One region of the Burkholderia sp. 22313 genome, then DNA from elsewhere that is predicted to be linked to it. Evidence: predicted binding sites of a transcription regulator. Region 1 holds the regulator's gene; the other holds the start of a gene.

What was found. Region 1 encodes LexA, which represses DNA repair genes until DNA is damaged. Its sites were predicted from a motif close to ACTGTATNNNNATACAGT; they were not measured.
Region 2: ACTJKF_RS01525 (DUF2471 family protein) is a predicted target of LexA. The motif match lies at 9,728-9,745, and genes of this name have one in related genera.

The regions. Positions count from the first base shown of each region.
Region 1 covers NZ_JBQEON010000008.1:134,440-149,673, reverse strand. The annotation lists gene ACTJKF_RS09340 (NADP(H)-dependent aldo-keto reductase) at 1-778, shown strand, start outside; gene ACTJKF_RS09335 (MFS transporter) at 868-2,154, opposite strand; gene ACTJKF_RS09330 (M20 family metallopeptidase) at 2,190-3,611, opposite strand; gene ACTJKF_RS09325 (LysR substrate-binding domain-containing protein) at 3,778-4,731, shown strand; gene mnmH (tRNA 2-selenouridine(34) synthase MnmH) at 4,794-5,921, shown strand; gene ACTJKF_RS09315 (permease) at 5,918-6,976, shown strand; gene ACTJKF_RS09310 (hypothetical protein) at 7,205-7,627, shown strand; gene ACTJKF_RS09305 (ABC transporter permease) at 7,676-8,509, opposite strand; gene nodI (nodulation factor ABC transporter ATP-binding protein NodI) at 8,516-9,430, opposite strand; gene ACTJKF_RS09295 (hypothetical protein) at 9,597-9,761, opposite strand; gene ACTJKF_RS09290 (universal stress protein) at 9,760-10,257, shown strand; gene ACTJKF_RS09285 (DUF2939 domain-containing protein) at 10,363-11,079, opposite strand; gene ACTJKF_RS09280 (hypothetical protein) at 11,109-11,447, opposite strand; gene lexA (transcriptional repressor LexA) at 11,474-12,121, opposite strand; gene ACTJKF_RS09270 (sulfate ABC transporter substrate-binding protein) at 12,386-13,423, shown strand; gene cysT (sulfate ABC transporter permease subunit CysT) at 13,574-14,473, shown strand; gene cysW (sulfate ABC transporter permease subunit CysW) at 14,470-15,234, shown strand, end outside.
Region 2 covers NZ_JBQEON010000001.1:351,263-366,496, forward strand. The annotation lists gene andAa (anthranilate 1,2-dioxygenase system ferredoxin--NAD(+) reductase) at 1-893, opposite strand, end outside; gene andAb (anthranilate 1,2-dioxygenase ferredoxin subunit AndAb) at 883-1,209, opposite strand; gene andAd (anthranilate 1,2-dioxygenase small subunit AndAd) at 1,226-1,711, opposite strand; gene andAc (anthranilate 1,2-dioxygenase large subunit AndAc) at 1,729-3,000, opposite strand; gene andR (anthranilate 1,2-dioxygenase regulatory protein AndR) at 3,214-4,185, shown strand; gene ACTJKF_RS01495 (LysR family transcriptional regulator) at 4,330-5,241, opposite strand; gene ACTJKF_RS01500 (muconate/chloromuconate family cycloisomerase) at 5,333-6,466, shown strand; gene catA (catechol 1,2-dioxygenase) at 6,503-7,405, shown strand; gene catC (muconolactone Delta-isomerase) at 7,449-7,739, shown strand; gene ACTJKF_RS01515 (NAD(P)H-dependent oxidoreductase) at 7,878-8,663, opposite strand; gene ACTJKF_RS01520 (LysR family transcriptional regulator) at 8,750-9,643, shown strand; gene ACTJKF_RS01525 (DUF2471 family protein) at 9,808-10,212, shown strand; gene ACTJKF_RS01530 (oxidoreductase) at 10,418-12,451, opposite strand; gene ACTJKF_RS01535 (AraC family transcriptional regulator) at 12,528-13,610, shown strand; gene ACTJKF_RS01540 (hypothetical protein) at 13,712-14,257, shown strand; gene ACTJKF_RS01545 (hypothetical protein) at 14,254-14,856, shown strand; gene ACTJKF_RS01550 (aconitase X swivel domain-containing protein) at 14,877-15,234, opposite strand, start outside.

The sequences.
Region 1 (15,234 bases):
GGCGCGGCAGCCGCACAACCCGCGCCATATCCGCGGCGAAGGCAACCAGTTCGACCGCAAGAACCTGACCGAGGCGCTCGACGGCAGCCTCAAGCGCCTGCAGACCGACTACGTCGACCTGTACCAGCTGCACTGGCCCGATCGCAGCACGACGACGTTCGGCCGTCCCGCGTATCCGTGGGTCGACGATGCATACACGGTCCCGATCGAGGAAACGCTGGGCGTGCTCGCGGAATTCGTGAAGGCCGGCAAGATCCGCGCGATCGGCGTGTCGAACGAAACACCGTGGGGCGTCGCGCAGTTCCTGCGTGCGGCCGAGCAGCTCGGGCTGCCGCGCATCGCCAGCATCCAGAACCCGTACAGCCTGCTGAACCGCACGTTCGAAAACGGCCTGTCGGAGTTCACGCATCGCGATGGCATCGGCCTGCTCGCGTATTCGCCGCTCGCGTTCGGCTGGCTGTCCGGCAAGTACGAGAACGGCGCGCGTCCGGCCGGCGCGCGCATCACGTTGTTCGAGCGCTTCCAGCGCTACAGCAAGCCGCAGGCCGTCGAGGCGACGTCACGCTACGTGGCGCTCGCGAAACGCCACGGGCTGTCTCCCGCGCAGTTTGCGCTCGCGTTCGTCAACAGCCGGCCGTTCGTGCGCAGCAACCTGGTCGGCGCGACGTCGCTCGAGCAACTGAAGGAGAACATCGGCAGCATCGACGTGAAGCTGTCCGACGAGATCCTGGCCGAGATCGATACGCTGCACGAACTGCAGCCGAACCCGGCGCCGTAAACGGCGCGCGGCCCGCGCGGCACGGATGCCGCGGCGGGCCGCGTGCGATGACGCGCATCGCTGCGCGGCCGTTGCTTGCGCGATCGCGGTTACCGCATTCCGAGCCGCATGCGCGCGGCGACCAGTGCGGCAAGACTCAGCACCGCGCAGCCCATCAGGTACAGCGCCGGCGACAGCCGGTTGCCGGTCGCGCTGATCAGCCAGGTGATGACGAACGGCGCGAAGCCGCCGAACAGCGTGACGCCTGTGTTGTAGCTGACCGCGAGGCCGGTCGCGCGGGTTTGTGACGGGAACAGTTCGGCCATCAGCGCCGGCAGCGCACCGCAGTACGTCGCCTTCAGCAGGCCGATCCAGATCAGCGCGGCCAGCATCGTCGCGAACGATGCGTGCTGGGTGAGCCATGCGAACGTCGGCCACACGGTGACGAGCATCAGCACGGCTGCCGCCACCATCACGCGAATGCGCCCGGTGCGATCCGACAGATGCCCGACGAGCGGCGTGACGAGCGTCAGCACGAAGCCGGTCGCGAGCGTCGCCGCGAAACCGGTCGAGGCCGGCAGCCCGAGCTGCTTGATCGCGTAGGTCGGCATGTACAGAACCATGTAGTTGATCGCGGTCGAGATCACGAGCACGCCGATCGACAGCAGCACGCGCAACTTCTGGTCCGCGAACAGCTCGCGCACCGGCGCTTCCGAGCGTGCCTGCGTCTTGAACTCGATCCCCTCGTCGACGTAGCGGCGGATGTACAGCCCGACCGGGCCGATCGCGAGGCCGAACAGGAACGGCACGCGCCAGCCCCAGCTTTCGAGTTGCGCGGTACTCAGCGTCGACGTCAGCAGGGCGCCGAAACCCGATGCGAGCAGCGTCGCGAGCCCCTGGCTCGCGAACTGCCAGCTCGACATGAAGCCGCGCCGTTGCGGCGCATGTTCGACGAGGAACGCGGTCGAGCTCGCGAATTCGCCGCCGGCGGAAAAGCCCTGCATCAGCCGCGACAACATGATCCCGAGCGGCGCGAGGATGCCGATCGATGCGTAGGTCGGCATCAGCGCGATCAGCAGCGTTCCCGCCATCATCATCCCGATCGACAGCAGCAGCGACGCCTTGCGGCCCGCGCGGTCGGCATAGGCGCCGAGCACGAAGCCGCCGATCGGCCGGATCAGGTAGGACAGCCCGAATGTGCCGAGCGTGAGCAGCAGCGACGTCGCCTCGCTCGTCGCGGGGAAGAACAGCTTGGCGATCGTCACCGCGAAAAAGCCGTAGACGATCAGGTCGAACCATTCGAGCGCATTGCCGATCGATGCGGCGAAGATGATGCGCCGGATCTTCGCGGCGCTGGGCCGCGCGGCGTCCTGCGAGGTCAGGGTGGTCGTATTCATCGTGTGAGCAGGTCCCGAGCAAGGGGCGAAGCGCGTTACAGGGCGGCGCCGGCCGCGGCGGGTGCCGCGCGGCGAACGGGCGGCGCGGCGTCGCCGAGATCCCAGAAGAGGCCGGCCATCATCTGCAGCCCCTCGCGCACGACGCTCGCGAGCAGATGCTCGTCGGGCGCGTGCTGCGAGCAGGCGGGATACGAATGCGGGACCCACAGCGTCGGCAGCCCGAGCGTGTCGGCGAACACTTCGTTCGGCAGCGTGCCGCCGAGGTTCGGCAGGATCGCGGGTTTTTTGCCGGTCGTGCGCGCAAGCGACGCGACGGCCCAGCGCACCCACGGATCGTCCGGCGGCAGGCGCGTCGCCGGGGCGCCGCGTTCGACGTCGATCTCGACGTCGGCAAAGCCATGCGCATCGAGATGCGCGCGCAGGTGCGCCTGTAGTGCTTCCCAATCGGTGCCGACCACGAAACGCAGCTGGCAGTGTGCATATGCGACGGGCGGAATCGCGTTGACCGGATGTTCGGGATTGCCGGCCTTGAACGCGAGGATCTCGAAGGTGTTCCAGCCGAACACGCGCTCGGCCGCGGAGAGGCCCGGTTCGCCCCAGCCGGCGTCGAGCGCGGGGTCGCCCGGGCCGCCGCCGACGGACAGGTCGGCGAGCGCGGCGCGCACGGCAGCCGGGATCGGCGGCGGACGCAGCCCCGCGACGCGGATCGCGCCGCGCGCATCGACGAGGCTCGCGAGCGCGTTCGCCAGCACGGTCGCCGGGTTGCGCAGCAGCCCGCCCCAGTTGCCGGAGTGATGGCCGCCGTCGCGCGCGCGCAGGCTCAGCTTGAAGTTGACCGAGCCGCGCGAGCCGAGGAATACGGTCGGACGTTCGGCGGTGAGGCGCGGCCCGTCGGACGCGATCAGCACGTCGGCCGCGAGCGCATCGCGCTCCTGGCGGCACAGTGCGTCGAGGCCCGGCGAACCCGTTTCCTCGCCCATCTCGATCAGCAGCTTTGCGTTGAAGCCGAGCCGGCCGCCGCGCGCGTCGAGCACGCTCGCCAGCGCGGCGAGGTTGATCGTGTGCTGGCCCTTGTTGTCGGCGCTGCCGCGGCCGTACCAGCGATCGCCTTCGACGGTCAGCGTCCACGGCGACAGCGGTGCGCGCCATTGCGCGTCGTAGCCGCGCACGACGTCGCCGTGGCCGTAGATCAGCACGGTCGGCAGCGCATCGTCCTCGTGGCGTGATGCCAGCAGGAACGGGCCGCCGCCGTCGATGGGGTTGTCGACGAGCCGCGACGTAAAGCCGAGGCGCGCGGCCTCCGGCGCGATCTCGTCGGCCAGGTAGGCGCGCAGCGCGGCGCCCGAGCCGCTTTCCTGGCTTTCGGTGCGCAGGCCGACGCGGCGGCTCAGGGTCGTGAAGAACGCACCCGATTCGAACTGGTTCAACGCGTGCTGGATGGCGGCGGTACGGCTCAAGACGAGTCTCCTTGATCGGTATTCCGGCAGACGCGGTGCGCATGGCCGGGCGTGCGATCGATTCTAGAAAGCCGTTTTTTTTGTCACAATGATCGAATTTCGAACATTCCTTTGCCGAAAAGGCAAAGCGGAGCGGCCTTGGGTCACGGGCCCTGGGGATAGAACGATGGCGGCTTTCCTGCATGGTCTTGCGCTGCGGTACTTCGTCGAAGTGGCGCGCACCGGGTCGATCAGCGACGCATCCGCGCGGCTGCACGTGGCCGTGTCGGCGATCAGCCGTCAGATCGCGAAGCTCGAAAGCGAGCTTGGCGCGCCGCTGTTCGAACGCCGGCCGCGCGGGATGGCGCTGTCGGAGGCCGGCGAGCGGCTGCTGGGCTTCGCGCAGCGCAGCCTGCTGGAGGCCGAGCACGTGATGAAGGAAATCGGCGGGCTCGAGGCGCTGCACGGTAGCCTGCTGAAGATCGCCTGCTCCGAAGGATTCGCGATCGATTTCCTGCCGGGCGCGCTCGCGAGCTTCAAGGCGCGCCACCCGGGCGTCGATTTCTCGGTGTGGGTCGTGTCGCCGGCCGATGCGACGCGGCGGGTGCGCGACGGCGATGCCGATATCGGGCTGACGTTCAGTCTGGCGCCGGAGCAGGGCGTGCGCGTCGAACACGCCGAGCGTGCGCCGATCTTCGCGCTCGTGCGGCGCGATCATCCGCTCGCGGCGCGCGATTCGGTGTCGCTTGCCGATGTCGCGCGGCACCCGCACGTGCTGCCGGAGGCCGGCACGACGGTCCGGCAGCTGATCGACATCGCATGCGTGCTCGACGGGCTCATGCTCGAGCCGGAGCTCACCAGCAACAACACCGCGGTGATGTACCGCTACGCGCAGCGTACCGGTGCGGTGATGTTCACGGGGCTGCTGTCGGTGCGGGACCGTTTCGACGCGGACGGCTTCGTCGTGGTGCCCGTCACGAACCCCCAGCTGCGCGAGCGCAGCATCCAGGTGCAGACCATGGCGGGGCGCGATCTGCCCGCGTCGGTGCGCGCGTTTCGCGACCATCTGGTCGACGTGATGCGCGCCGCAGCACCCGCGCCGGTTGCCGCGCGCGGCCCGCGACGCCCGGGCGTGAGATAATCACCAATCCGCCTTCCGTGCCCATGCGGCTCATCGAGCCGCTGCCCCTGCTTGACGCCAAATTGAAGAACCTGCTTGTCACCCTCGATCGCGCCGGCGACTTCGACGAGATCATCGACGTGCGTACGCCGCTCGAGTTCGCCGAGGATCATATTCCTGGTGCGCTGAACGCGCCCGTGCTCAGCAACGAAGAGCGCGTCATCGTCGGTACGATGTATCGGCAGGTATCGCCGTACGAAGCGACGCGCGTCGGCGCGGCGATGGTCGCTCGCAACATCGCGCGCCATCTCGACACCACGTTCGCCGATCGTCCGCGCAACTGGCGGCCGCTGATCTATTGCTGGCGCGGCGGCAAGCGCTCGGGCTCGATGACGAACTGGTTCAACCTGATCGGCTGGCAGGCGCGCCAGCTCGACGGCGGCTACAAGGCATACCGTCAATCAGTGTGCGCGACGCTCGGCACGCTGCCAACGCGGTTTCGCTACATCGCGCTCGTCGGTCATACGGGCTGCGGCAAGACGCGGCTGCTGAACGCGCTGCGCGACGTGGGTGCGCAGACGCTCGATCTCGAGGCGCTCGCGTGTCATCGCGGCTCGCTGCTCGGCGCGCTGCCGGGCAAACCGCAACCGTCGCAGAAGGGGTTCGATTCGGGGCTCGTCGAGACACTCGGGTGTTTCGACCCCGAATGGCCGGTGTTCGTCGAATCGGAAAGCCGCAGGATCGGGCTCGTGCACCTGCCGATCGCGCTGATCGACGCGTTTCACGCCGGGCCGTGGGTCCAGGTCGACGCGGCGCACGACGAGCGCATCGCGTTCCTCCTCGAGGACTACGCCCACCTGTTCGACGCACCGGCCGCGTTCAAGGCGCAGCTTCAACGGCTGATCGGCCTGCACAGCCGTGACCAGGTGGCGCACTGGAATGCGCTGATCGATGCCGATGCGCGGGCCGACCTGTTCACCGAACTGATCGACAAGCATTACGATCCCGCCTATGCGCGCACCTACCGCGCAACGTACAACCAGCCGAACCGGGCGCTGACGTTCACGTTCCAGCCGAACGCGGCCGACGTGCGCGATCAGGCGCGCACGCTGCTGGCCCGGCTCGCGCAAGCGGGGCTGCCTGCGTCGGCCGCGCTGGCGGCCGGCGCGGAATCCTCAACCGACAAAAACCAATCGACCACCACACGATGACGACCACACGCACCCAACCCAGTCCGGCGCTCGGCTGGATGACCTTCCTGCTGATCGCGGTCGCAGGCCTGTTCTACGTGAAATGGTTTCCGTACTACAACAAGGCATTCGTCGCCGCCGAGCATCATTCGATCGGCCAGTCGATCCTGATGGGCACGTCGGCGGCCGCGCCCGAGCCGTCGCTCAAGGCGGCGCTCGACTATGCCTGGGCGTACGGCAAGGCGATCTGGCAGGCGATGGTACTCGGCCTGCTGCTCGGTTCGGCCGTGCAGGCGCTGCTGCCCGCGCACTGGGTCGCACGTGTGCTCGGCCGTACCGGCTTCGGCAGCGTCGCCGCGGGCGGCCTGCTGTCGCTGCCCGGCATGATGTGCACGTGCTGCGCGGCGCCGGTCGTCGCCGGCCTGCGCGCGCGCCACGCGTCGCCGGGCGGTGCGGTCGCGTTCTGGCTCGGCAACACGGTGCTGAATCCGGCCGCGCTGGTGTTCATGGGCTTCGTGCTCGGCTGGCAGTGGAGCGCGCTGCGGCTCGTGCTCGGCATCGCGATGGTGTTCGGGATCGGCTATCTGCTGAACCGCATCGCGCGTCCGGAGGACCGCAGCATCGACGACGCGCAACTCGCCGCGCTCGCGGCCGAACAGGCCGCGGCAGGCAATCCGTTCGTCCGCTGGATCAAGCTGCTCGCGCGCATGGCCGTGCGGCTCGTGCCCGAATACATCGTGCTCGTGCTGCTGCTCGGCGCGGCGCGCGCGTGGCTGTTCCCGCATATCGGCCCGGACATCGGCAACCATCTCGGCTGGATCATCGCGTTCGCGGTCGCGGGCATGTTGTTCGTGATCCCGACGGCCGGCGAGGTGCCGATCATCCAGGCGATGCTGTCGCTCGGCATGGGCGTCGGCCCGGCCGCCGCGCTGCTGATGACGCTGCCGCCGATCAGCGTGCCGTCGCTCGCGATGCTCGCGCGTTCGTTCAAGCCGTACATGCTGGCGATCGTCGCGGGCCTCGTCGTCGTGTTCGGGATCGCGAGCGGGCTGCTCGCGATCGCGTTCGGGTTTTGACCGGCGCGCGGACGGGACGGTAGGCGGGCGCGGCAGCCGGACACGCCCGGCTCGCATGCGCTCGGCGGGCAGGGCCGGACAGGCCCGGCTGCCGGCGGCACCCAAGGACGCGCGCGATTGCCGCTGTGCGTTGCGTGCAGACCGATCCCGCCGCGCAACCGTCGTATTCATCCGGCGCTGCCGCTTCATGCGTGCGGCGCCCTTTACAAGAAGCAAACAGGAAAACGCATGACCCAACCGAAGATTCATCCTCGACTCGAAAAGGCGCTGACGCGCGGCGATCTCGCGATCCGCCAGGCCAATTCCGCGCGGGCGACTGCCGTGCTGAACGCGCTCGGCACGATGATCATCGAAGCCTCCGCCACGATCGGCGTCGAGGCCAGCATCGACATTCCGCAGGGCGACCGCATTTACGATCCGGCGAACGGCCTGTGGCCGCAGAAGATGCTGGTGTCGTTCGACGGCCCGGTGGAGGAAGCCGACGCGGAAGAGCTGCGCGCGGTCTATCTCGTCGCCGACGATCCGGGTACGCAGTTCCGCGTCGAATGGCATCGCGCGGACGGCAAGCTCGGCCGCCAGGAAGGCGGCCCGCTCGCGACCGTCGCGTTCCTGACCGACGTCGAGATTCCGTGGAGTGACGACGACGAATAACGTCGTCCCGATTTCGTCGCATCGAGCCGGCGCGTGGCGCGCCGGCCGTCAGCGCATCATCCGCCGCCGGAACAGCCACGCGGACACCACGAAGCCGCCGACTGCATAGCCGGCGAGCACCGCGAGATGCAGGCCGACGTCCGCCGCCGGCCGGCCGAGCATCGCGGGCCGGATCAATTCGACCGCGTTCGCGAGCGGCAGCGCATGCGCCGCGTGCTGCGCGACCGGCGGCAATTGCGTGACCGGGAAGAACACGCCCGACAGCAGCAGCATCGGCGTCAGCACGAGCGTCTGATAGAACATGAAGAAGTCGTAGGACGGCGCGAGCGCGGTGACGATCATCGCGGTGCTCGCGAACGCGAGGCCGGCGAGCGCGATCACGGGCAGCGCCGCGAGCATCGACGGAAACCGCGCATAGCCGAGCAGGCCCGCGACCAGCATGATCGCGACGCCCGACAACAGTGCCTTGCTCGCCCCCCAGACAATCTCGCCGAGCACGATGTCGCCGAGCGCGAGCGGCGTGTGCATGATCGCTTCCCAGGTGCGCTGCACGTGCATCCGCGAGAAACCCGAATACATCGACTCGAAGCTCGCGGACATCATCACGCTCGAACCGACGGTGCCGGCCGCGAGGAACGCGATGTACGACACGCCGTCGACGTGGCCGAGCATCAGGCCGAGCCCGAATCCCAGCCCGAACAGATAGATCATCGGATCGGCGAGATTGCCGAACAGCGACGCGAGCGCGAGCTTGCGCCACACGAGGTAGTTGCGCCGCCACACGGCGATCCAGTTGGTGGCATTCGCGGGCAGCGCGATCGCGAAGCGCGATTCGCGCGGCGGTGCGGACGGCGCGGCGCTGGAATAGTTGCGTACGTCCATGATCGATCAGTCCTGCATGTCGCGGCCGGTGAGCCGCAGGAACACGTCTTCCAGATTGGCCGGACGATGCAGATAGCGCAACCCCGTGCGCCCCTTGAGCCGCGCGCTGAGCGGCTCGGGGTCGGTCACGTAGCAGAACAGCGTCTCGCCGCTGATCTCGGTGTGCTTCGCGAACGCCGCCAGTTCGTCACGCAGCGCGACCGGATCGGGACCGTAGATCTCGATCACGTCGCAGCCGATCTCCGATTCGATCAATGCGTGCGGCGTGCCTTCGGCGATCTTGCGGCCTTCCTCGATCACGCACAGTCGGTCGCACAGGCGCTCGGCTTCTTCCATGAAATGCGTGGTGATCAGGATCGTCTTGCCGCGCGCGAGCAGCGAGCGCAACCGCTCCCACATCAGGTGCCGCGCCTGCGGATCGAGGCCCGTCGTCGGTTCGTCGAGCACCAGCACGTCGGGATCGTTGACGAGCGCACGGGCGAGCGTCAGCCGGCGCTTCATGCCGCCCGACAACTCGCCGACCTTCGCATCGGCCTTGTTTTCCAGCTTCGCGAATTCGAGCAGCGGCTGCACGAGCGCGCGTGCGGCCTGCGCGGACATCCCGAAATAGCGGCTGAACACGAGCAGGTTTTCGCGGACCGTGAAGTCGGGGTCGAGGTTGTCGAACTGCGGGACGACGCCGACTCGCTGGCGCGCATGCCGCGCGCGCGACGGAACGGGTTCGCCGCACAGTGAAATGGCGCCCGCGTCGGGATACGCGAGGCCGAGCAGCATCCGCAGGGTGGTGGTCTTGCCGGCGCCGTTCGGCCCGAGCAGGCCGTAGCATTCGCCGGCCTGGACGTGGAAGGACAGGTCGTTGACGACGAGCTTGTCGCCATAGCGCTTTTCGACGTTCCGGAACTCGATCGGTGCAACGGACATGGGCAGGTTGTCGTTGTAAGCGGGCGCGTTTTTCGGCTTCGTGGCCGGCCGGGCCGGCATGCGGGCAGGCGAACGGATCGGACGAATGCTTGTCAGATCGACATGGCCGAAGCGAACGCGCGCCGACGGCATGAACGGGCCATTCTAGTGCATCGGCCGCATCCCTTCAGGGCATGCCCGCGCGGCACGGTGCAGGCGTGCACGGATCGTGCACTGCATCATCGCCGACGCGCCCCGCGTGGCGAATCAGCGTTTTCCATCCCTTGCGTCCGGAATTGCGGCGCACCATGATGAGTGCATAGCGCACGTAGTCGCGATAGGGAGGTTTCATGGCTAGCTACAACAAGATTTTGCTGTGCTACGACGGCACGCTCGAAGGACGCAAGGCATTGCGCTGTGGCGCCAATCTCGCGATGGATCTGAAGGCGGAAACGCATTTGCTGTCGGTCGTCGACATGCGCTCGAGCATCGCGCAAAGCGCAGGGCTGCTGACCGACGTCGCCTGCGGCCGTTTCGAGGAAACGGCGCGCGAGATCCTGCAGGAAGGCGTGAACTGGCTGCGCGAGCGCGGCGTTCAGGCGGAAGGCCATTTCGCGTTCGGCTATCCGATCGACGAAATCGCGAATCTCGCGACGGAGATCAAGGCCGACCTCGTCGTTGTCGGCCACCGGTGCCGCAGCGGGTTGTCCAGGTGGTGGATGGGGTCGGGCAATACGCAACTGCTCGATCGCGTGAACTGCAGCATTCTGGTCGCCTGTTCGTCGGCGGAAGAGCAAAAGGCCGAGATCGCGCGCGAACGCGAAGCGGCCACTGCGAACGGCAAGTAACACGGCAAGTCGTGCCGTGATTGCCTGACCGGCTGGGTCGCGCTGCGATTCACGCTGGTCTTGCGCCGTGCCGCAACGGCGGCCTCCATTTCGATCGCGGCACGCTCAGGCGTGCAGATCGATCGCGGACAGCTTCCACGAGAACAGGCCGACACGATGGAAGATCGCCGCATAGCGCGTGCCATCGGCGCTGCGCTGGTAGGTCACGACGAATTCATCGATATTCCGGTAGCCGGCGCTCGTTTGCTGCGGATGGCCTGCATCGCTCGGGCTGGCCGACGCGGGTGCCGATGTGGGTGCCGATGTGGGGGCCGGCGCAGACGCCGCTGACGCGGTGGCGCTGCTGCCCGGTACGGGGAGGCTCGCGGGATTGGCCGGTGGTGTGGCCGGCGCATGGCCCGGCGCATCGCCGGACGGCGGCCCCGACCAGTCGGGCGGCCGTTCGCCCGGATTACCGCGCGGCGGAATGCCGCTCATCAGCGCCGCCACGCCTTCCGGCGTTGCATACGCATCGACCAGCGGGCCGATCAATGCAGAACCGATCAGCGCGCCGATCACCGCGAACGGATTGTCCTTCTTCACCGCGTCGATCCGGCGCATCAACTCTGCCGTGACCTGCTGCTTCAGGCTGATGCGCAGCGACGGAAAATCGACATATTCGCTGACCGCCTGCGCATCGCGCGCGTCGATCGCCGATTTCAGGCGACCGAGCGCGACGTACGGCGACGCGTATGCATAGCCGATCGCCACCAGGGCGGCGACGGCCAGCACGACGATCAGCAGGGGCTTGAGCCGCCGGGCGCGGCTCGAAGATCCAGTCACGATGCCTCCGGTGCGGACAGGTTCCGCAATCAGAGACCGCCGTGTGCGGCCGATCGTTCCTCGTCGATGCAGCGATCGATCATCCGGCACACGGCATCGATCGTTCCGACCATGATCAGGCGCGAGCGGCCGTGATAGACGCGCACCGGCGCACGACGCGCCGGTTCCGCGTGATTGAGGCCGGCATTCAGCGACACCCGCGCGAACGCGGGCAGCGCTGACGGCAGCAGCGACGCCTGCCGTTCAACTGCGACTTCTTGGCTCACCACGGGCGCCGCGGCGGACAGCGGCGCGCAGGGCGTGCGGCCGCGCAGATGACGCAGGCGGCCGAATTGACGGAAAGGCAGCAGACGGGACAGGCGTTCCATGATGTTCTCCTCAGCGAGACCGATTGTCAGAGTTCGCCCGAGCGGATCAGCCCGACGGCGATGCCTTCCAGCGCGAATTCCGCGCTGCCGGCCTTGACGAAGATGTTTTCGTAATCCGGGTTCTCTGCGATCAGCTCGAGGCCGCCGGGCCGGCGCATCAGGCGCTTGACCGTGACGTCGTCGCCGAGGCGGGCGACGATGATCTGGCCGTCCTTCGCTTCCGTGCGCTTCTGCACGGCGAGGAGGTCGCCGTCGAGAATGCCGGCGTCGCGCATCGACAGGCCGCGCACCTTCAGCAGGTAGTCGGGCTTGCTCGTGAACAGCGCGGGATCGCATGCGTAATGCTGGGAGATGTGTTCCTGCGCGAGGATCGGGCTACCGGCCGCGACCCGGCCGACGAGCGGCAGCGACAGTTGCATCAGGCCGGCGTGCGGCAGCGTGAACTGGTGCGGCGCATCGTCGATGCCGAGCAGGCGGATGCCGCGCGACGCGCCGGCGGCCAGCTCGATCACGCCCTTGCGCGCCAGCGCACGGAGGTGCTCCTCGGCCGCATTCGGCGAGCTGAAACCGAGCTCGGCCGCGATCTCGGCACGCGTGGGCGGGAAACCGGAGCGCTCGATCGCGCGGCGGATCAAGTCGAACACTTGCTGCTGACGGGCGGTGAGTTTGGTCATGGCTGAACTGTATGGATAGACAGTGAGCTGTATTTTTATACAGTACTTCGCGAATTTCAAGTGTTACTTGAGGTTCGACGCGATCACGCCGGTTCCGGCGCGATTTCGCGACGTCGAAACGTCGGTTTATCCGCCGCAACCGTCCGTCCCGTCTGCGTTAGCACTTTTGAATATTAAAAAATGAAGAACGATTATTTTTAATCATGTAGCCCGTTCGTTAGACTGGCCCGACATCGCAATACCGACAACACGGGAGAACCAAGGATGGCGAAGCGCAATACGGGGCTGGCGGGCGCAGTGGGCCGCCTGATCGCAACACTCGCGCTGGGCGCGGCGGCGGTACTGGGCGTCGCGACGCATGCGCAGGCCGATACGACGTTCCTGAACGTGTCGTACGACCCGACGCGCGAGCTGTATCAGGACTTCAACCAGGCGTTCGGCAAGGTGTGGAAGGCGAAGACGGGCGAGACGGTCGACTTCAAGCAGTCGCACGGCGGCTCGGGCGCGCAGGCGCGCTCGGTGCTCGACGGCTTGCAGGCCGACGTCGTCACGCTGGCGCTCGCGTACGACATCGACGCGCTCGCCAACAAGGGCCTCGTCAACAAGGACTGGCAAAAGCGCCTGCCGGACAACGCATCGCCGTACACGTCGACGATCGTGTTCCTCGTGCGCAAGGGCAATCCGAAGGGCATCAAGGACTGGGACGACCTGACCAGGCCGGGCATCTCGATCGTCACGCCGAACCCGAAGACCTCGGGCGGCGCGCGCTGGAACTACCTGGCCGCCTGGGCATACGCCGTGCACAAGCCGGGCGGCAACGAGCAGAGCGCGAAGGCGTTCGTGACGAAGCTCTACAAGAACGCCGGCGTGCTCGATTCGGGCGCGCGAGGCGCGACGACGAGCTTCGTGCAGCGCGGGATCGGCGACGTGCTGATCGCATGGGAAAACGAGGCGTTCCTGTCGATCAAGGAATTCGGCACCGACAAGTTCGAGATCGTCGTGCCGTCGGTCAGCATCCTGGCCGAGCCGCCCGTCGCGGTGGTCGACAAGGTGGTCGACAAGAAGGGCACGCGCAAGCTGGCCGAGGCCTACCTGAATTTCCTCTACAGCCCGCAGGGCCAGGAGATCGCGGCGCGCAACTATTACCGTCCGCGTTCGAAGAACGTGCCGGCGGCGCTGACGAAGCAGTTCCCGACGCTGAAGCTGTACACGGTCGACGACACCTTCGGCGGCTGGACGAATGCGCAGAAGACGCATTTCGCGGACGGCGGCGTGTTCGATTCGATCTACAAGCCGCAGTAACCGCGGCCGCATCAGGCAGCAAGCAGCAAGCCATAACGACAGCGGCGCGCCACGACAGCGCGCCGCATCCCCGGCCGGCAGCCGGCGCGAGATTCCCGCGCCGGCGTTCGCGCCGGACCCGTGAGCAGCAACACCCAGCAAGAGCATCCGATGACGACGTACACCTTTCGCAAGCCGAGCGCGCTGCCCGGTTTCGGCGTGACGCTCGGCATCACGGTGGCCTATTTGAGCCTCGTGGTGCTGATTCCGCTCGCCGCCACGTTCCTGAAGACCGCGACCCTGTCGTGGGACCAGTTCGTCACCGCCGTCACGTCGCCGCGCGTCCTCGCGTCGTACCGGCTGACGTTTGCCTCCGCCCTGGGCGGCGCGGCGATCAACGCCGTGTTCGGCTTTCTCGTCGCGTGGGTGCTGGTGCGCTACACGTTCCCGTTCAAGCGCCTCGTCGACGCGATCGTCGACCTGCCGTTCGCGCTGCCGACGTCGGTCGCCGGCATCTCGCTCGCGGCCGTCTATGCGACCAAGGGCTGGGTCGGCCAGTATCTCGCGCCGTTCGGCATCAAGATCGCGTTCACGCCGGTCGGCGTGCTGGTCGCGCTGACCTTCATCGGGCTGCCGTTCGTCGTGCGCACCGTGCAGCCGGTGCTCGAGGATTTCGAACGCGAGCAGGAAGAGGCCGCCGCGTGCCTCGGCGCGTCGCGCTGGCTGACGTTCCGCCGCGTCGTGCTGCCGGCCGTGCTGCCGGCGCTGCTCACCGGCTTCGCGCTCGCGTTCGCGCGCGCGCTCGGCGAATACGGGTCGGTGATCTTCATCGCCGGCAACGTGCCGATGAAATCCGAAATCACGTCGCTGCTCATCATCACGAAGCTGGAGCAGTACGACTACGCAGGCGCGACCGCGCTGGCGGTCGTGATGCTGGTCGTGTCGTTCCTGATGCTGCTCCTGATCAACACGCTGCAGTGGTATCTGCAGCGCAGGACGAGCAAGGGCGCGAGCGGCCCGGCGCCGGCGGCCGTCGGCGTTGCCGCGAACGCGGCAGGAGGCCAGCCATGAACCAGGAGTCGAGTGCCGTGCTGAACAACCCGTCCGCCGCGCGCGCGCGCGCCGCGAAGCGGCTCGATCCCGTCAGCGAGTCGCGCGCCGTGCGCTGGCTGCTGATCGGCGTCGCGCTGGCGTTCCTCGCGTTCTTCCTCGTCGTGCCGCTCGCCGCGGTGTTCTTCGAGGCGCTGCGCAAGGGCGTCGGCTTCTATCTCGCGTCGCTCGCCGATCCCGACGCGTGGTCGGCGATCAAGCTGACGCTGACCGTCGCGGTGATCGCGGTGCCGCTCAATCTCGTGTTCGGCGTGTGCGCGTCGTGGGCAATCGCGAAGTTCGAATTCCGCGGCAAGGCGTTGCTGACCACGCTGATCGACCTGCCGTTTTCCGTGTCGCCGGTGATCTCGGGCCTCGTCTACGTGCTGCTGTTCGGCGCGCAGGGCTGGTTCGGCCCGTGGCTGCAGGATCACGACGTGCAGATCATCTTCGCGGTGCCGGGCATCGTGCTCGCGACGATCTTCGTCACGTTCCCGTTCGTCGCGCGCGAGCTGATCCCGCTGATGCAGGCGCAAGGTACCGACGAGGAAGAGGCCGCGCGCGTGCTCGGCGCGTCGGGCTGGCAGATCTTCCGGCGCGTGACGCTGCCGAACGTGAAGTGGGGCCTGCTGTACGGCGTGATCCTGTGCAATGCGCGCGCGATGGGCGAGTTCGGTGCGGTGTCGGTCGTGTCCGGCCACATCCGCGGCGTGACCGACACGATGCCGCTGCACGTCGAGATC
Region 2 (15,234 bases), on a different contig from region 1:
GCGACCTGCCACGACTCGACGCGCACGTGACGCCCGAGCAGCGGATTGAAGTGCATCGTCACCTCGCCCGTCGCGAAGATCGCGCGATCGGCCGTGCGGCAACCCGCATCGACACGAATCCCGTTGTCGACGTCGAGTCCGGCCGCCTGGGCCAGCTCGACATTGGGCACGACGCCGATGCCGACCACGACGATATCGGCCTGCACGTCGCCGCGATCGGTCTCGACGATCGCGCCGCCGCCCGGCGCGCGCCGAATCGCGCGCGGCAGCGTCGCCATCTGGAAACGCACGCCGCGCGCGTCATGCAGTTGCCGCGCATACGCGCCGACGACTTCCGGCAACGCACGCTGCAGCAAGCGCGCGGCCGGATCGATCACCGTCACGTCGCAACCGAGCTGGCGCGCCGCAGCCGCCACCTCGAGGCCGATGAAGCCGCCGCCGAGCACCGCCACGCGGCGCCCCGGCGCGAGCCGCGCCCGCAGCGCGCGCGCATCGGCCACGGTGCGCACGTAATGCGCGACGATGCCTTCGTCGACCGGCCCGCCGAACGCACGCACCCGCGAACCCGTCGCGAGCACGAGTCGCGCGTACGGCACCGTCGCGCCATCGTCGAGCCGCACACGCTGCGCGTCACGCTCGATCGCATCGACGCGCGTACCGAGCCGCAGCTCGATGCGCTGCGCGTCATACCACGCGGCATCGCGCACGAACGCGCGCTGTTCGCCGCCGTCGCTCAGCAGCGCGTCCTTCGACAACGCGGGCCGGTCGTACGGCAACTCGCGCTCCGCGCCGATCATCACGATGCGCGCGTCGCCATCGCGCGCGCGCAGCGCCTCGGCCGTGCGCCGCGCCGCGTGGCCGGCGCCGACGATCACGAACGGGTCAGTCGACATTGACTTCCACCTGCCCGTCGACGATCCGGACCGGATAGACCCGCACCGGCTCGGTGATCGGCGCGCATTTCGGCGCCCCCGTGCGAATGTCGATCAGCCCCTGGTGCAGCGGGCATTCGACGCAGCCGTCTTCCACATAGCCTTCGGACAAGCGCGCGTGACCGTGCGAACACAGGTCGTGCATCGCGAACAGTTCGTCGCCGATCCGGAACACCGCGATCGGCTTCTGGCCGGCGACGCGCGCCGCCGGTTCGTCTTCGGAGAATTCGTCGAATGCGCCCAGCGGATGCCATTGGGCGAGCGTTGCTTCTGTCATGTCGATTCCTTGGCTGTCAGATCGGGGTCGCGAGCAGCGTCTGCACGCGCGACGTGTCGTAGATCACGCGCTTGGTCTTGTAGCGCAGCCCGTCCGGCGTGCGCACGACCGTGTCGTAGTACTTGCCGGCCTGGTACACGTTCGATTCGCCGTTGCTGCGCGTCTGCACGACCACGTAGTTGCTCTCGGTGTCGATCTCGCCGTCGCGTTGCGCGACGATCGTGAGACCCGACGTCATGTGCCGGTACGTGTGCTCTTCGAAGATGTTCGCGTGCCGCAGCGACACCACGCGATCACGCAGCATCCGCTGGTTCGTGCAGTGGACGATCCCGACCGGCAGCCCGAGATCCGCGTTCTCCTTCGGCACGATCTCGTACGTGCAGTCCTCGGTGAACATTTCCGGCCAGTGTTCGAGCCGGTCGTTGTCGAGGTGGCCGATATAGCAGTTCTGGAGCATGTAAATCTCGAACCACGTCTTCATGTCTTCCGTCAGGTGTTCCATCGTTCCGCGCTCCCGCCTCAATAGCCCATCAGCTTCTGATAACCGACCCAGAACTTGCGGATCAGGCTTTCGGTGATCACCGTGTCCTGCTGGTCCGGATTGCCGCGCGACATCTCGATCACCGACGTCGCGTCGGCATCGCGCACCGTGCCGCGCTGCACGAGTTCGGTCGCCTCGGTGTCTTCCATCGAGATATAGCCGGCCGGCCCGACCAGGTTCGCCTGCTTGATGCGCAGCGCGCGCAGTTCGGGCGTGTCGTCCGCGTAGCCGAAGAAGTGGAAGATCAGCTCGAAGTTGTCCGGCCCCTTCGGCAGGATCTGCCGCGCGACCAGCGTGTTGTGGATCTGCTGGATCACGAGCTGCGGGAAGATCGGCTGGATATGGTTCGTGCAGTCCTCGTCGTATTCCGACACGAGATCGAGGATCGACTCGTCCTCCAGATGGAAGCCCTCGTCGAACGAACGGATGTTCTGCTGCTTGTACGCGGCCGACGTGTCGTCGCCCGTCTTCGTCACCGTGATGATGCTGTGCAGCCCGTGGTTCGCATCCGGAATCGAGCGCGCCTTCATCCCGACGCGGAAGATGTTGAAGGTCGTATGGAACAGGTGCAGCATGCTCGCGTGATACGGATCCTTCACGTTCTCCATGTACAGCTTCCAGTTCGACTTCGAATACTGGCGCGTGCAGCCGAGATACTCGATCGGCTTGTGGAAGATCCGGTCGATCCACGGCCGCATCTGCTCGCCGAGATAGTCCGGCAGCGGCATCACGTCGTCGCTGAAGGTCGCGAACACGAGCCCGCGATAGCTGTCGACGCGCAGCTTGCGCAGCCCGTGCTGCTTCGGGTCGAAGTCGGCCGGCATCCCGGTCATGCCCTTCTGGCCGCGCCGGAACGGCACGCCGAGCAGGTTGCCCTGGTTGTCGAAGCTCCACTGGTGATACACGCACGTATGCGAGCTCGCGTTGCCGCGCGACTTGCGGCAGACCTGCGCGCCGCGGTGCGCGCAGCGGTTCACCCACGCGGACAGCGTGCCGTCCTCGGTGCGCGTGACGACGACCGGCGTATCGCCGACGAACGTGCTCTTGAAGTCGCCGGCGTTCGGGATTTCCGCTTCCAGCGCGACGAAATTCCAGGTCGGCCCGCGGAAGATGCGTTCCTGCTCGCGATCGTAGACCGCGCGCGAGCTGAACACCTTGTACGGCACGCGCGAGCCGTCGTCGTGCGGAAAGTGCACGTCGGACGCGTCGTCGCGCGCGGCGAATACGACGGGCGATTCTGTCTGCTCCATGTCGGACTCCTTGTGGTTCCGTTTCGTTGATTGCATGGAGCCCATTTTTGAAAAGCTAATATTCGGCGTCTATCCGGAAAGTGCGATTGCGGCGGCGCAATATCCACTTTCGGCGGATTTCTGCGCTAGCATGGCGACACACGCGACGCCGCGCACGATCACGCCCCATTCGTCGGATCGAAGCGCGCGTTGTCCATACCAAGGCCGATGCCCATGTCCCCAACGTCGTTCGAGCCGCTCGCGCTGCGCGCGCACCGGCTGTTCGAATCCCGCGATCTCGACGAGACGCGCGAGCGGATCTCGCGCGTGATGCAGCCGCACGCGCTGCTGCCAAGCGGCCGCGTGCACGGCGCATCGCACATGGATTTCGTCCGGCTCGGCGGGCTCGGAATGGGCACCATCGCGTTCGGCGACGCGATGCGCGTGCAGGTCGACGCCGTCGACGGCTATTACCTGCTGATGTTCTGCCTGTCCGGGCAGGCGGAAGTGCACGCGATGGGGCGCCGGCTCGGCGTGGACGGGCAGACGGGCGTGCTGTGCGCGCCCGGCGAGCGCTTCGACGCGGTGCTGTCCGCCGACTGCGAGCAGTTCGTGCTGCGCATCGACGCGGCGACCGTCGGCTCGCTGACCGGCGACCCGCGCGCGACGCTCGACCCCGTGCTGCACATCAGCGACACCGCGCTCGCCGCGTGGCGCCAGCAATTGATGCTGGTCGCCCGCTCGCCCGAACTGCTCGAACGCGCGAACGCCAATCCGCGCGTCGCGTCGCAGCTCGAGCACCTGCTGATCGACCTGCTGATCGAAGGCCACCCGACGTCGGCGCTGAGCGCACGCCACGATCCGGCACCGGGCTTCGTGCGGCGCGCGCAGGAATTCGTGAACGCACACTACGCGCAGCCGCTGCAGCTGGCCGATATCGTCCAGGCGGCCAACGTGCCCGAGCGGACGCTGCGCGACGCGTTCCTGCAGTTCCGCGGGATGAGCCCGATGCAATACCTGCGCGCGACGCGGCTCGATCATGCGCGGGAGTTGCTGCGCGGGTCGGTGTCCGAGCGACGGGTCGCCGATATCGCCCTCGACTGCGGGTTCATGCACCTCGGACGGTTCGCGATCGCGTATCGGGAGAAGTTCGGCGAATCGCCGTCGGAGACGCTCGAGGGGACGCGGCAGGCGGGCGCGGGCTGACGGGCCCTGGGCCCGGCGGCCCGATGACTGGCCGATCCAGCCGGCCTGCCTCTGGTCGCTGCGGACGTCACCGGCGCATGACATCGCGTCGCGATACCCTCTCCGCATTCGGCCCGGCACGCTGAAATAGACCGTTAGTTGCAGTTAAGACACAAACGGCAGCCCCTGCGCCGCCGGCACGATCATTTCCCGCGCGATCGCACAGAACGCGGTCGTCGCGGCGCTTTCGCCGTGCAGCCGGCGGCTCATGATGATCGGCGACGTCGCCGTGGGTTCCGGCAGCCGCCGGTAGACGACACCCTTCACGCGCACGCCTTCGACGCTTTCCGGCACCAGCGACACGCCCACCTGCGCGGCGACGAGCCCGAGCGCCGTCTGCAGTTCGCGCACCTCGTGAACGGCCGCCGGCACGAGCGCGCCGTCGCGCAAGGCCGACAGTTGCTGGTCCGCGAAGCTCGGCCGCGGCGTGCTCGGATAGACGATCAGCGTCTCGTTCGCGATGTCCGCGAGCGTCAGCGGCCGGTCCGGATCCGCGAGCGGATGGCCGGCCGGCAAGGCCGCGATCAGCTTTTCCTCGATCAGCGCTTCGCGCACGAGCTGGTCGTCGTCGAAACGCAGGCGGCCGAATCCGACATCGATCCGCCCGCCCTTCAGCGCGCCGAGCTGCTCGAGCGTGAACATTTCGATCAGCGACAGCTCGACGCCCGGCTGCGCCTCGCGAAACGCGCGGATCACGTCCGGCAGCGCGCCATAGAGCGTCGACGGCACGAAGCCGATCACGATCCGCTCCGACAACTGCGCGAGCCGGCGCGTCAGCGGGCCGAGCTCGTCCGCCTGCTCGACGACCCGCCTCGCCTGCGCATAAAACACGCGGCCCGCGTCGGTCAGCTTCAGCGGCCGCGCGCCGCGCTCGAACAGCGGCAACCCGACTTCGTCCTCGACCGCCTGGAGCTGGCGGCTCAGCGGCGGCTGCGTCATGTGCAGCCGCTCCGCCGCCCGCGTGATGTTCATTTCCTCCGCGACGGCGATGAAGTACCGGAGCTGGCGCAATTCCATTTCATGCCTCAAAGGTATGGAAGTAGTCGGAAAGAGTGTTGGACGACGCCGGGCGGGAATTCCTACCATGTGCACCAACAGGAGGAATCGCATGATAGCAACTGCCGCCACCATCGAACGCATCGAGACGTTGCTGGTCGACGTGCCGACGATCCGGCCCCACAAATTATCGGTCGCCACGATGAATTGCCAGACCCTCGTGCTGGTCCGGGTTCGATGCACGGACGGTATCGAAGGCGTCGGCGAGGCGACCACGATCGGCGGTCTCGCCTACGGCGAGGAGAGCCCCGAGAGCATCAAGGTCAACATCGACACCTATTTCGCACCGCTGCTGCAGGGCATGGACGCGACGCGCCCGGGCGCCGCGATGGCACGGGCGCGCAAGCTGTTCCAGGGCAACCGGTTCGCGAAGTGCGCGATCGAGACCGCGCTGTTCGACGCGCAGGCGCGCCGCCTCGGCGTGCCGCTGTCCGAGCTGTTCGGCGGCCGCACGACCGATGCGGTCGACGTTGCGTGGACGCTCGCGAGCGGCGACACGCAGCGCGACATCGCGGAAGCCGAGGCGATGCTGGACGCGCGCCGCCATCGCGCCTTCAAGCTGAAGATCGGCTCGAATGCGGTCGACGACGACGTCGCGCACGTGATCGCGATCAAGCGTGCGCTCGGCGAGCGCGGCGACGTGCGCGTCGACGTGAACCAGGCCTGGAGCGAAACCGACGCGATCCGCGCCGGCGCACGACTGGCGGACGCCGGCGTGAGCCTCGTCGAACAGCCGATCGCCGCGACCAATCGCGCGGGGCTGAAGCGCCTCACGCAACTCGCGCGGATCCCGATCATGGCCGACGAAGCGCTGCACGGCCCCGTCGATGCGTTCGCGCTCGCGCAGGACCGCGCGGCCGACGTGTTCGCGGTGAAGATCGCGCAGTCGGGCGGCCTGCTCGGCGCGGCGAGCGTCGCCTCGATCGCGTCGGCGGCCGGCATCGACCTGTACGGCGGCACGATGCTCGAAGGCGCGGCCGGCACGATGGCGTCCGCGCAACTGTTCAGCACGTTCGGCTCGCTGAAATGGGGCACCGAACTGTTCGGCCCGCTGCTGCTCACCGAGGAAATCCTCGTCGAGCCGCTGCGTTACCAGGATTTCCAGCTGCACCTGCCGGCGACGCCCGGCCTCGGCATCACCTTCGACTGGGCCCGCATCGAACGGATGCGACGCGACGCCCGCTGATCCCACACGACACGACAACCGAAACCGGAGACACAGATGAACAAGCAAGCCATCGACGCCCTGCTGAAAACCTTCGACGACGCCGCGGAAAAGCCCGGCAATCCGCGCGTGCGCGCGATCGTCAACCGGATCGTGAAGGACATCTGCTACACGATCGAGGACTTCGACGTGCAACCGAGCGAATTCTGGACCGCGCTGAACTACCTGAACGAAGCCGGCCGTGAATTCGGGCTGATCGCCGCGGGACTCGGCCTCGAGCGCTTCCTCGACGTGCGGATGGACGAAGCCGAGGAAAAGGCCGGCATCCAGGGCGGCACGCCGCGCACGATCGAGGGGCCGCTGTATGTCGCGGGCGCACCGGAATCGGTCGGCCATGCGCGCCTCGACGACGGCACCGATCCGGGCCAGACGCTGATCATGCGCGGCCAGGTGCTCGGTCACGACGGCGCGCCGATCGCGAACGCGCTCGTCGAGGTGTGGCACGCGAACCATCTGGGCAACTACTCGTACTTCGACCCATCGCAGCCGGCGTTCAACCTGCGCCGCTCGATCCGCACCGATGCCGACGGCCGCTACAGCTTCCGCAGCGTGCTGCCGGTCGGCTACAGCGTGCCGCCGGGCAGCAAGACGGAGCAGCTGCTCGACCAGCTCGGCCGCCACGGCCATCGTCCGGCGCACATCCACTTCTTCGTTTCCGCGGACGGATATCGTAAGCTGACGACGCAGATCAACATCGAAGGCGATCCGCACATCTGGGACGACTTTGCATTCGCGACCCGCGAAGGGCTGATCCCGAAGGTCAAGCAGGCCGAGGGCGACCAAGGCAAGCCGTATGGCATCGACGGACAGTTCGCGCTGATCGACTTCGATTTCTCGCTGCTCAAGGACCAGCAGGACGTGCCGGCGAGCGAAGTCGAGCGGGCGCGGGCGCAGGCCTGAGCGGCCGTTCCGTTCGACGAATCGACAACGCAAGGAGTGCAGGATGCTGTTTCATGTGGAAATGACCGTCCGTCTGCCGACGGACATGGATCCGGTCAAGGCGGCCACGCTGAAGGCCGAAGAGAAGGCGATGTGCCAACGGCTGATGAACGACGGGACCTGGCGGCATCTGTGGCGCATCGCGGGGCAGTATGCGAACGTCAGCATCTTCGATGTCGAGAGCGTGCAGCAACTGCATGACCTGTTGAGCCAGCTGCCGTTGTTTCCGTATATGGAGATGGACGTGCGGGCGCTGTGCCGGCATCCGTCTTCGGTGCGGGACGATGATCGGTAAGTGACGGCGAAGCGCGCCGTTTCCGAACGGCCGCAAGACACGCCACACGGGCGGCAGGCGCGCACATCGCCTGCCGCCCGTGTCGTTTCGCAGCGCTTGCTTCGCGTATTGCGACGCCTCACGTCGATGTCGCGACGATCACATCTCGCGCGCCAGATGCGCGGCAAATCCCGCTTTCCCCGGCGCGATCTCCTCCTTCAACGTCAGCGCCGGAATCTCGTAATCGCCCGCGTTCTGCCGCCGGAACGGAATCGGCTGTGCCGTCCACAGTTCATCGAGGCGCTTGCCGAGCGCGGCACGCGTTTCGTCGAAGCGCGCGCCGTTCATCTTTCCCGTCCGATAGATCACGAACGGCGGCAGCACGTCGAACCCCGGGTAATACAGCATCCCGTGCTGGATCGGGAACAGTACGTCGTCGATCGGCCCGTTGATGCCGCGCGCGCTGTAGTGCGACGCCCAGCCGCCCGCCGTGACGATCAGCATCGCGCGCTTGCCGGCGAACGACCCTTCGCCATAGCGATCGCCCCAGTGCGTATCGGAATGCTCGCCCACGCCATAAGCGAAACCGCACGCATAGACGCGCTCCACCCAGCCCTTCATGATCGCGGGCATCGAGAACCACCACAGCGGGAACTGCAGGATCACCGCATCGGCCCACTTCAGCTTCTCCTGCTCGTGCGCGATGTCGTCGCTTTGCAGGCCCGCCGCAAACGCATTTTTCGAGTCGAGCGACGGATCGAAACGCGCATCGGGCGCGCGACCGGTCACGTCGTTCGCATCGAACGCGGCCTTCCAGTTCATCGCATACAGATCGGTCACCTGCACGGTGTGGCCCGCCGCTTCGAGATGGTCGACCGCGAAGTCCCGCAATGCGCCGTTCAGCGAGCGCGGTTCGGGATGGGCATAGACGATCAGCACGTTCATGTTCACTGCTCCGTTGATTGAATGACTGCAGGATGCCGCCGCCAACGATATAGTTGAAATGAATTCCTGATATTCCAGGTATAGCCATGAACAATCTCAGACGACTGGACCTGAACCTGCTCGTCACGCTCGACGTGCTGCTCGCGGAGCACAACGTCACGCGTGCCGCGGACAAGCTGAACATGTCTCAGCCGTCGGTCAGCGTGCAGTTGCAGAAGCTGCGCGACCTGTTCGGCGATCCGCTGCTGCTGCCGGGGCCGCGCGGAATGCGGCCGACCGCGCGCGCGGAAACGCTGCGCGAGCCGCTACGGGATGCCCTCGAAGCGGTCGAACGCGCGGTGCTGACGGCCACGCCGTTCGATCCGGCGACCGCGACGAACACCTGGCGCGTGGCCGCGACCGACTATGGCGAATCGACGATCGTCCTGCCCGCGCTGAACACGCTGCGTTCAGCCGCCCCCGCGACGCGGCTCGCCGTCGTCGAGCTGGTGCCGCCGCGCATCGAGCAGGATGCCGAACGAAACGGCATCGACCTGGCGTTCCATACGACCGAAGGGTCGCCGGAAGGGATGCGGCGCCTGCCGCTGTTCGTCGAGCGCTACGTGCTGGTCGGTCGCGCCGGCCATCCGAAGCTGAAGCGGCGCCCCACGCTCGCGCAGTTCGGCGCGCTGGAACACGTGATCGTGTCGCCCGACGGCGGCGGCTTCCTCGGCGTGACGGACGAAGCGCTGGCGAAGGCAGGCGCCGCGCGACGCGTCGTGTTGTCGGTCCCGCATTTCCTGTTCGTGATGTCGGCCGTTGCCAGCACCGACCTCGTCGCGATGCTGCCCGAGCGGCTGGTGCGCGACGTCCCCGCGTTGCGCGTCGTGGAGGCGCCGGTCGAGGTGCCCGGCTACGAGATGTCGATGCTGTGGCACGAGCGCGTGCATCGCGATCCCGCGCATCGCTGGCTGCGGGAGACGATCGCGGCATCGGTTTGAATCGCGTGCCGGGGCCGCGCGCCGATCGACAAAAACCCGTCGCCGCACACGCCTATTCATTCGGGACTTGAAACCGCCTCGAACACTGTATATATTTACAGTGTTTTTGCACCATTTGACCCGAATTCCGTCACCCATGACGGACGGACTTTTGTGAGGCGACCATGTTCCAGTCATCCGCATTCGATCCCGAGCAACCCGGCTTCAACCCCGCCCACTTCGAGCGTGCCGCGCAGCGGGCGGTCGTCGACCTGCAGCGTGTCGCCGGCGGCCCCGCGCAACGCGCGCTCGGCCTGCGGCGCCGCACGCATCCAGCGGCCGCCCGCACGATGAGCTGGCAGGCGCTGCTGAACATCGAGGAGCTCGCCTTCTCGAATACCGGTTTCCTGAGCCGCAACGACCCGACGGTCGTCGACGCGTTCATCCGCCTGCGCGACAGCCGCCTGGTTGCCGCGGACGTCGAGGAGCCCGTCGACTGGCGTCGCGACGACGACGACCTGCCGGCCATCTATCTGATCGTCAAGGCGATGCTCGAAGCGGAAGCGGAAGAACGGGCCGAAGCGGCCTGACGCGCGCCGGCCGGCGGCGGATCGCTATCTGCCGGGATCGCGTCGCCACGTTGCAGGGCGACGCCGTCCATTCGTTCGACGCAGGTCGGCATGCCCGCGCATGCCGCCAGCATCAGCGGGCGCAAGGCCGCGAGTCGCCGCCGCACGGCCCCTTCGCCTCACGACCGGCCTCACCACCGGCCTCACCACCGGAAGCGACAGCCCGTTACAACCGCGCCGCCAGCCGCGAGCCCTGGTCGATCGCCCGCTTCGCATCGAGTTCGGCAGCCAGTTCCGCGCCACCGATCAGGTGCACCGAGCGTCCGGCTGCCTGCAGCGGCGCGAGCAACGCACGCTGCGGTTCCTGCCCCGTGCACAGCACGATCGTGTCGGCTTCGATCAGTTCATGGCCGGTGCGCTGCTCGCCGTACGACACGTGCAGCCCGCACGCATCGATCCGCTCGTAGTTCACGCCGCCGATCATCTTCACCTGCTTCATCTTCAGCGTCGCGCGATGAATCCAGCCCGTCGTCTTGCCAAGGCCCTTGCCGAGCGGCGCGGCCTTGCGCTGCAGCAGCGTCACGTCGCGCGCGGGCGCCGCAACCTGCGCGCGCGTCACGCCGCCGCGCGTCGCGGCCGGATCGGTCACGCCCCACTCCGCTTTCCATTCTTCCAGATCGAGCGTCGGCGACGCGCCGTCCAGCACCAGATACTCGGCGACGTCGAAGCCGATGCCGCCCGCGCCGACCACGGCAACACGCCGGCCGACCGGCTGCCGGCCGGTGAGCACGTCGATATAGCTGAGCACGTTCGGTCCGTCCTGCCCGGGAATCTTCGGGTCGCGCGGCGCGACGCCGGTCGCGAGCACGATCTCGTCGTAGCCACCCGCGATCAGGTCGCTCGCGTCGACGCGACGATTCAACTGCAGGTTCACGCCGGTCAGTTCGACCTGGCGGCCGAAGTAACGCAGCGCTTCGTCGAACTCCTCCTTGCCCGGAATCCGCTTCGCCAGGTTGAACTGGCCGCCGATCTCCGCCGCGCTGTCGAACAGGTCGACGCGATGGCCGCGCTGCGCGAGCACGGTCGAGCAGGCGAGCCCGGCCGGCCCGGCACCGACCACCGCGATGCGCTTCGGCTGCTGCACGCGTACATAGATCAGCTCCGTCTCGTGGCAGGCGCGCGGGTTCAGCAGGCATGACGCGATCTTGTTCTTGAACGCATGGTCGAGGCACGCCTGGTTGCAGCCGATGCAGGTGTTGATCTCGTCGGCGCGGCCCTGCGCGGCCTTGACGACGAACTCGGCATCCGCGAGCAGCGGGCGCGCCATCGACACCATGTCCGCGCAGCCGTCCGCGAGAATCTGCTCGGCCACTTCGGGCCGGTTGATCCGGTTGGTCGTCACGAGCGGGATGCCGACCTCGCCCGTCATCTTCTTCGTCACCCATGCGAACGCGCCGCGCGGCACGGAGGTCGCGATCGTCGGCACGCGCGCCTCGTGCCAGCCGATCCCCGTGTTGATGATGGTCGCGCCCGCGCGCTCGACCGCCTTCGCGAGCTGCACGGTCTCGCGCCAGTCGCTGCCGTCCGGGATCAGGTCGAGCATCGACAGCCGGTAGATCAGGATGAAGTCGCGCCCGACCGCTTCGCGCGTACGCTCGATGATCTCGATCGGCAGGCGAATGCGATTCTCGTACGAGCCGCCCCACTGATCGCTGCGCTTGTTCGTGTGCATCGAGATGAACTGGTTGATCAGGTAGCCCTCGGAGCCCATGATCTCGACGCCGTCGTAGCCGGCCTCGCGTGCGAGCTGCGCGCAGCGGACGAACGCGCGGATCTGCCGCTCGACACCGCGCGCGCCGAGTTCGTGCGGCGCGAACGGCGAGATCGGCGACTTGATCTTCGTCGGCGCGACCGCGAACGGGTGGTAGCCATAGCGGCCGGTATGCAGGATCTGCAGCGCGATCTTGCCGTCGTCCGCATGCACGGCGTCGGTGATCACGCGATGGCGCCGCGCGCCGGCCGACGTCATCAGCGTGCCGCCGAACGGCTTGGTCCAGCCGGCCACGTTCGGCGCGAAGCCGCCGGTCACGATCAGGCCGACGCCACCGCGCGCGCGTTCGGCGAAATAGTCGGCGAGGCGCGGCAGTGTCTTGCGGCTGTCCTCGAGGCCCGTGTGCATCGAGCCCATCAGCACGCGGTTCTTCAGCGTGGTGAAACCGAGATCGAGCGGCGCGAGCAGATGGGGGAAAGAGGTCGTCATGATGATCCTGCCGGTAAGCGATGGGTGTCATCGTAGGCCGCCCGCCGCCTTGAACGTGAGGGGGCAAACAGCCATAATGCTTGTCATTTCCGGCCAAAAAGACATGACCTCCCTGCCACGCAAGGACCACCTCGGGCTACGCCGGCCGACGATTCCGGTCGCCTATACGCGCCTGCTGCTGCAGGCGCTGGCCGCGCGCGGCGTTGATCTGGCCGCGGTGCGCGCGGGCACCGGGCTGCGCGACGCGGTGTTGGCCGAACCGGACGCGCGCGTCGCGCCGACGCAATGGGGCCGGCTCGTGCTCAACGCGATCGAGATCGGCGGCGATCCGGGCATCGGGCTCGCGTTCGGGCTGCTGCTGAAACCGACCGTGCACGGCTTCCTCGGCTACGCCACGCTGACCGCGCGGGACATCCGCGACGCATTGGTCGTCACGCACCGCTACTTCCGGATGCGCAACCGTCAATATCGGCTGACCTATGCGGAAGACGAACACGGCGCGACGCTCGAACTGCACGGCGTGCAGACGAGCCCCGTGCTGCAGCATCACGTGATGTTCGAGTTCGTGCTGACGGGGCTCGCGCAAAATATTTCGCAGTGGTCCGGGCGCGCGTCGCCGCCGATCGCGCTGCGCTTCACGTGGCCGGAACCCGGCTATTTCGCGCGCTATCGCGATCAGTTGCCGCCGGTCGAATTCGGCTGCGCGGCGAATGCGCTGTGGATCGCGCGCGACGTGCTGGACTGGCCGCTGCCGCTCGCCGACGACGTCGCGCACCGGCAGGCGCTCGTGCAGGTCGAGCGCGAGTATGCGCAGGTGCGCCAGGAGGAAGGCGATCTCGTCGAGCGCGTGCGCGCTGAACTGGCGCGCACGGCCGGCGACTATTCGAGCCCGGAGGCGCTCGCCGACGCCCTGCTCGTATCGACGCGCACGTTGCGGCGCCGGCTCGAGGAAGCCGGATGGAGCTACCGGCAACTGCTCGACGAAGCGCGGTTTCGCGACGCGAAGCAGTTGCTCGCGGCATCGGACCTCGACCTGAAGACGATCGCCGAGCGGCTGCAATTCACCGACCCGGCGAATTTCACGCGGGCGTTCCGACGGTGGGCCGGGCAGACGCCGAGTGCCTATCGGGAAGCGGCGGCGGGCACGGCGCTCGAATGACGGGAAAACGCGGGCGGCGCCGCGCGCCGGGCCTGCACATCACTTCATCGGTATGATGAATGCCACGTCAACGTGATACGGGCCGACGCCCACTTTCAGCCATGCGCAATCACACCACCGTGATCGAGTCGACGATCGACCGTATCGATACGAATCTCATCCGTATCGCGGCCAATACCAACCAGGTGCCGCTTTATCGCCTGACGATGCAGGACACCTGCTACTTCATCGCAGCGGGCGACGTCGATGCAGAAGCGTTCAAGCAGATCGATAGGCTCCAGCCCGGCATGCCGGTAAGCGCGTGCATTTTCGACGATCATGGCCGTCGCAGAATCGCGTGGATCGTCAGCAACGATCTGGCGATTCCACCCTACGACGCGCTCGCGCAGAGGGAACACAACCTGTCGCTGCTCACGTGGGCATCGTGCGTGTTCGTGCTGAGCCTGCTGATCGGCAGCGCCGCGTTCAACGGCGGCTGGGCACTCGTCTTCGCACTGACCGTGTTCGTCAGCATCATCAGCCTGCTGGGCACGCTGATCGCGATCGGCGGCTTGTCCGAACTGGTGTTCCGGCCGCAACGGCGCGAAGCCCAGGAAAAGTGGCAATGCCAGCCGCCCCGACTCACGTTCGAACGGAGCAACGTATGACGGATCGTTCCATGCGAATCGCGTCCGGCTGCGTGACGTCCGTCGGCCAGAAGACGATCAGTACGAAGGTATGGAGCAACAACCTCGGCTGGACGACGCAGAGCATCGAAGAGATCGAGCTTCGACTCGACGCATTCGATGCGCCGCTCACGCTCCGGACAGGCGGGACGCGCAACCTGTTCGTCGTTGCAGGCGACCGGCTGCATGTCGCGTATGCCGAGGGCCGCGATAGTCTCGCGATCTACGGCATCCACAACGTGACCGACGGTTCGATCTATCTCGTTCGTCCCGCACGCGTCGCCAGCGCCCGAACCGATGTCATCGCGACGATCGGCATTCTGATCGCCGTGGCGTTCGCCATCGGCATCATGTCGGTGCTACAAGGCAGCACGAACGGCATGCTCGACATCTTTGCGTGGTTTGGCGGAACCGCACTCGGCTTCTTCGTGCTGAGCGCGATCCTGCGTTCGGCGTTCGGCCTGATTGGCTGGCCCGAAATCCGGCGGCTCAAGCAGCCAGGCGGCAGACGCGAGATGAATGCGGCAAAACATGCGCTGTCGCTCACCGCGGACGATGCGCCGCGCATCCGCTTCCTCTGAACCGACGAGCGCGCGATGCGTCAGCCGCCTATACCAATGCGCGCACCGCCCTCCCCCGCCTCGATCCGCACCTCGCCGTTCGCGGCGACGATCGCGTCGTACACGGCATCCGTCACGCACACCACCGGCACCGCGATCGCATACAGCTCCGCAGCGACGATCGCGCCGATCGAGATGATCAGGTCGCGCTCCTTCAGCACGATCCCGACCGGCCCCGTGCCGTTGCGCACCGCTTCCGCGAGCACGCTGCTGCTCGAACTCGAGCCCTTCGCGTGCGGCATCACCATGATCCGGCCGGCCAGGCTCGCGCCGGCCTGCGGATGCCCGCGATCGACGATCCGCCCCGCGCCCGAGTCGTAGCCGCCCCAGAAACTGAGC